DNA from 4 places in the Streptomyces sp. NPDC032822 genome. Region 3 is predicted to be linked to each of the others. Evidence: riboswitches for the same ligand, from Rfam matches in the RefSeq annotation. Region 3 holds a riboswitch; each other region holds the start of a gene.
What was found. A riboswitch is a leader RNA that binds a small molecule or an ion and turns the genes downstream of it on or off. The one in region 3 is predicted to bind cyclic di-AMP.

Region 1: another riboswitch for cyclic di-AMP. It lies ahead of ACZ5VD_RS28115 (C40 family peptidase); the one in region 3 lies ahead of ACZ5VD_RS11830 (C40 family peptidase).
Region 2: another riboswitch for cyclic di-AMP. It lies ahead of ACZ5VD_RS07710 (M23 family metallopeptidase); the one in region 3 lies ahead of ACZ5VD_RS11830 (C40 family peptidase).
Region 4: another riboswitch for cyclic di-AMP. It lies ahead of ACZ5VD_RS27230 (transglycosylase SLT domain-containing protein); the one in region 3 lies ahead of ACZ5VD_RS11830 (C40 family peptidase).

Annotation. Positions count from the first base shown of each region.
Region 1 covers NZ_JBVIOL010000010.1:306,642-308,833, forward strand. The annotation lists gene ACZ5VD_RS28115 (C40 family peptidase) at 79-1,242, opposite strand; cyclic di-AMP (ydaO/yuaA leader) riboswitch at 1,251-1,420, opposite strand; gene pcrA (DNA helicase PcrA) at 1,683-2,192, shown strand, end outside.
Region 2 covers NZ_JBVIOL010000002.1:461,430-463,621, reverse strand. The annotation lists gene ACZ5VD_RS07715 (alpha-galactosidase) at 1-507, shown strand, start outside; cyclic di-AMP (ydaO/yuaA leader) riboswitch at 815-974, shown strand; gene ACZ5VD_RS07710 (M23 family metallopeptidase) at 977-1,924, shown strand; gene ACZ5VD_RS07705 (GDSL-type esterase/lipase family protein) at 2,153-2,192, shown strand, end outside.
Region 3 covers NZ_JBVIOL010000003.1:606,293-608,484, reverse strand. The annotation lists gene ACZ5VD_RS11835 (ATP-binding protein) at 1-195, shown strand, start outside; gene ACZ5VD_RS11830 (C40 family peptidase) at 294-767, opposite strand; cyclic di-AMP (ydaO/yuaA leader) riboswitch at 771-904, opposite strand; gene ACZ5VD_RS11825 (hypothetical protein) at 1,322-1,627, opposite strand; gene ACZ5VD_RS11820 (ATP-dependent Clp protease proteolytic subunit) at 1,635-2,192, opposite strand, start outside.
Region 4 covers NZ_JBVIOL010000010.1:118,561-120,752, reverse strand. The annotation lists gene ACZ5VD_RS27235 (CocE/NonD family hydrolase) at 1-234, shown strand, start outside; cyclic di-AMP (ydaO/yuaA leader) riboswitch at 533-706, shown strand; gene ACZ5VD_RS27230 (transglycosylase SLT domain-containing protein) at 711-1,193, shown strand; gene ACZ5VD_RS27225 (HAD family hydrolase) at 1,237-2,055, opposite strand.

The DNA.
Region 1 (2,192 bases), on a different contig from region 3:
TGCCGGCTTTTTCGTCCCTACGCGCGCGTGGCTGCGTCTTGCGTGCCTACGCGCGCGCCTCGCGTCCCCGGCCCCGCCTCAGGCCGGCCGTACCACCCGGTAGATCGAGGACTCCCCGTCGTAGTAGACCGACTCCTCGCGGACGTACGTGCCCGGCTTCGGGGCGTGGATCATCATGCCGTTGCCGATGTAGATGCCGACATGGCTGATGTCGTCGTAGAAGAAGACGAGGTCGCCGGGCCGGGCGGCGGAGAGGGAGACCGTGGTGCCGGCGTCGACCTGGTCGTAGGTGGTGCGGGGGAGGGTGACGCCGGCGGCCTTCCAGGCGGCCTGGGTGAGGCCGGAGCAGTCGTACGAGCCGGGGCCGGTGGCGCCCCAGACGTACGGCTTGCCGATCTGGGCGCGGGCGTAGGCGAGCGTCTTCGCGGCCTTGGCGGCGTACGAGGCGTCCGGGACCGTGTCGGACGACGAGCTCGACGAGCCGGTACCGGTGTCCTGCCGGGCGGTGGCCGCCTGCTCCCGGGCCTTCTGGTCCGCCGCCTGCTGCCGCGCCAGCTCGGCCGCCTTGCGCGTGGCCTCCCGCTGCTTCTCCTGCTCGATCGCCGCGAGCCGGGCCTTCTCCTCGGCGGTCAGCTGAGACAGCAGCGCGCGGGCGTCGGCGAGCTTCTTCTGGACGGTGGCCTTGGAGGTCTTCAGGTCGCCCTGCGCCTTGGTGAGCGTCTCCAGGCTCTCCGTGGCCTCCCGGCGCTTCTCCATCGTCGCGGACCGCTCGGTGACGTAGTCGTCGACCGCGCCCTTCTGACGATTGGTCAGCCGGCCCATCAGCTGGGTCTGGTCGAAGTAGTCCTGAGGGGAGTCCGCGAGCAGGAAGGTCGCCGTGTCGGGGGTGGAGGCACCGTTGCGGTACTGGGCCGCGGCGAACGAACCGAGTTCCTCACGCGCCTCGTTGAGACCCTGGGTGCGTTCGGCGACGTCGTCGAGGAGGGTGTCGACGCGCTTGCGCTGCTTCGCGGTCTTCTCCTGGGCCGCGTTGTACTTGTCGGTCGCCGACTCCGCCTGGCGGTACAGGTCGCCGACCTTCTTCTCGACCTCTTCGAGGCTCGGTTTGTCATCGGCGGCCGGGGCGGCGTTGGCCGTCTGGGACAGCAGGGCAACGGAGGTGAGGGCGGCCGTGGCGAGGGCCGGGGTCCGTATGCCTGCTACGCGCGTACCCGAAGGACGCGACTTGCGGTGCGACGCCAAGGGAGGCGACTCCTTCCACGTTCCGCCTACCGAGTTAGCTGTCGGGTTCGGGCGGATTGGTCGGGAAGGTGTGCCCTACGGCCGTTCCCTGAAGGGAAGTCGGGCCGATTCACCCCAAGTTCGGTGGGTCCCCGGCTCCGGGCGCACGGCGGCGCGTCGGACTCGGCGGAGGCCGTGCGGCCCGGCGACGTTCGCCGGGAGGGGTCGTACGGCCTGCCTCGAACGGTAGCCAACGGGTGTGGTCCCTGTGAAGGATGATGTTCGATATGCCCGATACATTTTCGTGACCTTCGGTCAGGTCGCCGGGTGTCGCGACCCGTCCGCCCTGGTCGGTCGCCGAACGTGAGGGGCGCGTTCCGAAGGGTGAGGGGTGCGTCGGGCGGACGGTTTTCCCGGGGCGGGGGTGGGGTGTCAGTGGGGAGCCCTAGACTCGGAGAGCGATGAGCAGCCTCTTTGACGACAGCTTCCTGGCGAACCTCCAGGCCCCTCGGACCCACTCCGGTGAGCACGAGGAAGAACACCCGCCACCGCCCGAGGACGATCACGTTCCGGAGCCGGTTCCGGACGATCTGTTCGGCGGGAAGTTCGACGTGCCCCCGGACCGGGACGCCTACTACCGCGACGGCGCCCCACGCCCGGCGATCGACCCGGCCGCGCTCCTGGACGGGCTGAACGAGAACCAGAGGGCCGCGGTCGTGCACCACGGCACCCCGCTGCTCATCGTGGCCGGCGCCGGCTCCGGCAAGACCCGGGTGCTCACCCACCGCATCGCCCACCTGCTGGGCGCGCGGAACGTGCATCCGGGACAGATCCTCGCGATCACCTTCACCAACAAGGCCGCGGGCGAGATGAAGGAGCGCGTCGAGCAGCTCGTCGGCCCGCGCGCGAACGCGATGTGGGTGATGACCTTCCACAGCGCGTGCGTGCGCATCCTGCGGCGGGAGTCCAAG
Region 2 (2,192 bases), on a different contig from region 3:
ATCCAGCACGGCTTCACCCAGATCCACCCCGCCCGGGCCATGGCCGCCTGGGTCACCGACAGCCCCAATACCCAGCTCAACGGCCGGGTCAGCTCGCTGCGGTTCCGTTTTGTGAGCGCCATGGCCGGGGTGCTCGGGGTGGGCGGGGATCTCGCCGAGTGGACCGAGGAGGAGCTCGCCGAGGCGCGCGAGTGGGTGGATCTCTACAAGGAGATCCGGCCTCTCGTGCAGCGTGGCGACCTCTACCGGCTGCGGCCTCCGACGGGCGGGTCGAGCGCCGTGCAGTACGTGCTCGGCGACGAGACCGTCGTCCTCGCCTGGCTCCAGGCGCAGCACTACGGCGAGCCCGTGCCGGCGCTGCGGCTGCGGGGGCTCGACCCGGCGGCGTCGTATGAATGCCGCGAAACGGGCGAAGTTCACCGAGGTGCCGTTCTGCTGCATCACGGACTGCGGACGGGGCTGCGCGGTGACCTCGATGCGACGGTTCTCCGGCTGCGTCGTATCTAGGGCTTCTGCCCGAATTCCACACCTTCGCTCCAACTCCTTCTGGAATAAAGGAACCTGTGAATGTGCCACGTGAGGAGCGTCATATTCGTGACCGTGTGTCGCTCGTCATGTGCACGTAATCGGTGCCGTTTTCAAGGGAGTTTGACCGTGGCGGTCACCCTGTAATGCACACAGGGTGACCGGGAATTCTCTCAGGCGGCCGACAGGTGGCCATGCACAGGGAACCACTTACTTGTCCCTTTGCGTCTCGGTCGCTTACGTTCGCCCCGATCCGGACGGACGCCCAATCCTGCCGCCGCCCGGAGACCGCTCACACTCACCCGTCCTTGGCAGGAGCGGGGGACCCACAGGTACAACCGCCTGTTCCGGTCTCCGGAACGGCTAGGGGTTAAGCCGTACTTCGGTACGGCCGGGCATCTCCAGTCCGCACCCGACAGCTCACCTCGCAGGCGCCGGAGAGGAATTCGTCATGCCCGCGAAGGGTAAGCACCGCCGCCCGAAGTCCCAGCGCTTCACCCGTTCCATAGCCGTCGCCGGAACCGGTGGCGCCGCACTCGCCCTGCCGCTTCTCGGTGCCACCGGCGCGCATGCCGCCACCCCGCAGTCCGTCTCGGAAAAGGCCGTCGACTCGTCCGTTCCGACCACCGTGAAGAAGGTGGCCGAAAAGGCGACGGCCGAAAAGAAGGAGACCGCGCGGACCTCCGGCGCGAAGACCTACTCCGTGCGAGCCGGTGACTATCTCTCGAAGATCGCGGACGAGGAGAACGTCACCGGTGGCTGGCAGAAGCTCTACTCCGACAACCGGCAGGCCGTCGGCGACGACCCGTCGCTGATCCACCCCGGGCTGAAGCTCACGCTCGGCAAGAAGGCCACCACGGGCACCTCCCCGTCCTCCTCCGGCTCCTCGTCGAAGTCGTCTTCTTCATCTTCTTCGTCGGGTTCATCTGATGCGTCCGCCTCGTCGAAGACCGAGTCGGCCACGCAGAGCGCCGACAACGGCAGCTCCAGCGGCTTCACCCTCCCGGTGAGCGGAGCCTCCGTCGGAACCGCCTACCGCGTGTCCGGCAGCATGTGGTCCAGCGGCTACCACACCGGTGTCGACTTCGTCGTCCCGACCGGCACCGCCCTCAAGGCCGTCGGCGCGGGCACGGTCGTCTCCGCGGGCTGGGGCGGCGCATACGGCAACCAGGTCGTCGTCAGGCTCGCCGACGGCTACTACGCCCAGTACGCGCACCTCTCCTCGCTCTCCGTCTCCAGCGGTCAGACCGTGACCGAGGGGCAGCAGCTCGGCCTCTCCGGTGCGACCGGCAACGTGACCGGCCCGCACCTGCACTTCGAGATCCGCACCACGCCGGACTACGGCTCGGACGTGGACCCGGTGGCCTACCTCCGCGCGAAGGGCGTCGCCGTCGGCTGACACCCTCCCCGCGCCCCAGGCGCCCCGCAAGCCACCGAAGGCCGGACCCCGATCCCCGGGTCCGGCCTTCGGTGTGTGCCCCTCCGGCACCTTCGCCCTCGCTCGCTCATGATCACTTCATTGCGGTCGTGTGGCAGGGGTGCTCCGAGGGTCGACAGCGGGGGGAGGGTGGGGACACAGTGAACTCCGCAGTGGCGCAAGCGCTTTCTATGCCCTTTGGAGGTCACCGTGCCCCGCGCCGTCCTGAAGGCCGCCGCCGTCGCGATCG
Region 3 (2,192 bases):
TTCCCCCAACGACTGCCGGCCGCCGTCCAACAGGACAACGGCCGGGGCATGGTGATCATCCGCTGGCTGACCGCGGAGTGCGGCGGCAAGCTGAGGGTCCGGCCCACCCGCGAGGGCGGCAAGACCGTCTTCATCGAACTCCCGTGGACCGTGCCGGCCGAGCCGGTGACGGCTGCGGGGCAGCAGGAGCCGTAGCGCGCTTCGGGCCGTACGTCAGGCTCCGCGACGCGCCCTGCGTGAAGCCCCGAAGAGGGCGGCGGCGGGTCGGACCGCCGCCGCCCCCTCCAGGAGGGTCACTTGACCCGGCCGTACCAGACGCTCTTGGTCCAGATCTTCTGCAGTCGTACCACGTCCCCGGTCTTCGGGGAGTGCCAGATCTTGCCCTTCCCGGCGTAGATGCCGACGTGGTAGACGCTCGAACCCGAGTGGAAGAACACCAGGTCTCCGGCCTTGCGGCCCTTGGAGGAGATGTGGTGTGTCTTGTTGTACTGCTGGGCCGCCGTGCGGGGCAGTTTCTTGCCCGCCTTCTTGAACGAGTACAGCGTGAGCCCGGAGCAGTCGAAGCGGCTTGGTCCGGTGGCCCCGTACTTGTACGGGGAGCCCTTCTTGGAGGCCGCGATCTTGAGTGCCTTCGTCGCCGGCGTGGCGGCCGCGGCGTCGGAGGCGACACCCGGGACCACGATGGAGCCGCCCACTGCGGCGATGGTGAGGGCCGAGGCGGTACCGGCCCGGACCATCAGCGACGGGACACGATTGAGCGCAGTCATGCGCAACCCTTCGTCAGCCGCCTGTGAAGGATGACCTGTCGGATTCGGGCTGGCGAAGTTGCCCGGCCGCTGCTGCGGCTTCACCCCAAGGGCTGCTCGACCCGGTCATGGCGTGACCGTCCCGGCGACCCGTCGTGCTTGGGTCCTCCACTCCTGCCGATCCACTTCTGTCGACCGGTCATCCGTGCGGCGGCAGGACTCGGCGTCCGCCCGGATCGCCCCGCCGCTGCGGCGGGGGCTTGTCGTCAGTCAGGGATCTTGGCCCACGCTTGTCCGAAAATCCCAACGGAACCGGGGATTTGTGTTGTTACTCACCACTCACCCGTTCGGGTGGACGTCCTGGTGTTCGAAGGGGTGTCGAGGGCCCCGAGCACCCCCGGACCAGCACCGGAACAACTCATTCCGCCTTCGGTCTCCGCATGTTGCGCAACCCTGACGGGCGGGAAAAGGGACGCGCGTCTCCCCCATTAGGGGGTACGCCGTTTGGTCCGTTTCGGCGCCGGTCCGGACGCGTCTTCGGGAGGGCCGCGCGGCCGGACCGGTGGTGCGGGGCGTCAACTGTCGGAGCGCGGCGGCAGCGTGACGCGAGCCGTGCGGCGCTCCCCGTCCAGCACGCGCAGCGCCCGCTCCAGCGTGTCGGCGTGCACCTCGCGCTCGCCCCGACGGTGCATCAGCGCCAGCGCGTCCCGCAGCTCGGCCGCCTTCGTCACCAGTGCCTGGGCGGCGCGCAGACCGCTGTAGGTGTCGCCGTGCCGGGCCGGGTTGATCCGGCCGAGCAGGTCGACCGCGTCGAGATAACGGTCGATCAGCTCACCCTCGGCGCGCGTCAGGGCGGGCAGCGGCGGCAGGTCCGGCAGCATGCGCGGCTCACCCCCGGCCGGGTGTGCGGCGCGAGGCCTTGCGGCTGGGGATGAGCTCGTCCACCAGTCCGTACTCCACCGCCTCCGGCGCGGTGAGGATCTTGTCCCGCTCGATGTCCGTGTGCACCTGCTCCGGCGTCCGCCCGGTGTGCCGCACGAGCATCTCCTCCAGCCGGGTCCGGGTGCGGGTCAGCTCCTCGGCCTGGATGGCGAGATCGCTGGCCTGTCCCTGCACCGGCTCGGTGAGCGCGGGCTGATGGATCACCATCCGCGCGCTCGGCAGCGCGAACCGCTTGCCCGGCGTCCCCGCGGCCAGCAGCACCGCGGCCGACGAGCCCGCCTGGCCCAGGCAGACGGTCTCCACGTCGCAGGTGACGTACTGGAGCGTGTCGTAGATCGCCGACATCGCGCTGAACGTGCCGCCGGGGGAGTTGATGTACAGCGAGATGTCCCGGTCCGGATCCCGGTGTTCGAGGTACATGAACTGGGCCATCACGTCGTTCGCCGAGACGTTGTCGATCGGCGCGCCCAGGAAGACGATCCGTTCCTCCATCAGCTTCGAGTA
Region 4 (2,192 bases), on a different contig from region 3:
CTGGAGACGTACACGATCGACGAGCGGGACCCCCTGTCGGCCCGGACCCGCTCCGACTGGACGGTCCGGTTGCGCCGGCCGGAGCTGGGCTGGGACGCGACGGTCCGCACCCGGTCGGAGATCCGCTGTGACGAGACGGACTTCCTGACCACCAACGAGGTGGTCTGCACGGACGGCGGCGAGGTGGTCTTCCACCGGACGTGGGAGAAGCGGATCCCACGCACTGCCGGTTGACTCCGAGTTGGGAACATTGCCCGATTTGCCATGCTTGCGCATGTCCGTGAGTTGGGTCACTTCCAACCGCCTCCGCGCCCCCTTCGGCGCGTCCGCGTTCCCTTCCCGCCGGACCCCGCCCCGCCTTGCGCCGTGCGCCAGTTGAGTCTTGGCAACCGCAAAGGATCAAGCACCCCATACGCCTCAGACCAAGGTCAATAGGTGTGATGTGTGAATCCGCTACTTGTTTCGGACATGTGCTCTCGCATACGTTCCCGGCCTGTCGAGCGGACGCCTAATCCTGCCGCCGCTCGCGGACCACCCATCGACGACCATTCGCACGGCAGGAGCGGGGGACCCAGGTAAGTCGCCGCACCGGAGATCACGCCGGTACGGCTCGGGGTTAAGTCGTGCCGCCCACCCGGGCGGCACGGCCGGGCACCTCCCAGCCCGCACCCGACAGCTCACCTCGCAGGCGACGGAGAGGACATTTCGCCATGCCTGCTGCCGCTCAGCACCGTCGTTCCAGGACGACCCGCCTCACCCGCACCCTCGCCGTCGCCGTCACCGGCGCCGCCGTGCTCGCCCTCCCGGTGATCGGCGCGACCAGCGCGTCCGCCGCGACCCCGACCGTGACCACCGCCACCTCGCTGGGGTACTCCAACACCCTCGACGGCTGGATCCGGGCGTCCCTCCAGGTCATGGCGCAGAACGGCATTCCGGGCACGTACGACGGCATCTACCGCAACGTCATCCGGGAGTCCTCGGGCAACCCGTACGCCATCAACAACTGGGACTCCAACGCCGCCGCCGGCACCCCGTCCAAGGGTCTGCTCCAGACCATCGACCCCACCTTCCAGGCCTACCACGTGGCCGACACCTCGTGGGACCCGTACGACCCGGTCGCCAACATCACCGCCGCCTGCAACTACGCGGCGGCGCGGTACGGGTCGATCGACAACGTGTGGGGCGCGTACTAGAGATCCCGGGGGCCGACTCCCGGGGCGTGATCCCCGGGGCCGGTCAGAACTTCCCGTCCGGGAAGAGACGTTCGAGGACGACGGCGACGCCGTCGTCCTCGTTCGACAGGGTGACCTCGTCGGCCACGGACCGGAGTTCGGGATGGGCGTTGGCCATGGCGATGCCGTGGGCGGCCCAGTCGAACATGGGGATGTCGTTGGGCATGTCCCCGAAGGCGACGGTGTGCTGCGGGCCGAGACCGAGATGGTCGGCGGCCAGCGCCAGCCCCGTCGCCTTCGTGATGCCGCATGGCTGGAGTTCGACGGTCCCGGGCCCCGACATGGTGACCGTGGCCAGCGAGCCGATCACTCCGCGCGCCGTCGCCGCCAACTCGTCGTCGGACAGGTAGGGATGGCGCAGCAGCACCTTGCTGATGGGCTCGCGCCACAGGTCGTCGCGTCTTGCGACCCGGACCGCGGGCAGGGTCGGGTGGGGCATCAGATAGCCCGGCTCGATGAGGGTGAGCCCGTCCACGCCGTCCTGGTCGACGGCCGCGTACACCTGGCCGACCTCGGCCTCGATCTTGCCGAGCGCGGTCTCGGCCAGTTCCCTGTCCAGGGTGACCGACCAGAGCAGACGGTCCGCGCCGGCGTCGTACACCTGCGCGCCCTGCCCGCACACCGCGAGTCCCTCGCTGCCCAGGTCGTCGAGGAGTGGCCGCACTCTGGGCGCCGGGCGGCCGGTCACCACGAGATGCCGGGCACCGGCCGCCGTCACCCGCGCCAGTGCGGCGAGGGACCGGTCGGACAGCGTGTCGTCGCCTCGGAGCAGCGTTCCGTCCAGGTCGGTGGCGATGAGTGAATATGCGGTGGGTGCGGCCATGATCAGAGAATACGGATGGAACGCCCCGCCGACTCGACGCGAACCGGACGGCTACAGCATTCACATGCATTGACGTCTGCTCCGGTTGCGAACATCCGTTCCGGTCACGGCAGTCGGTGCGTTCACCGCCGTCGGTG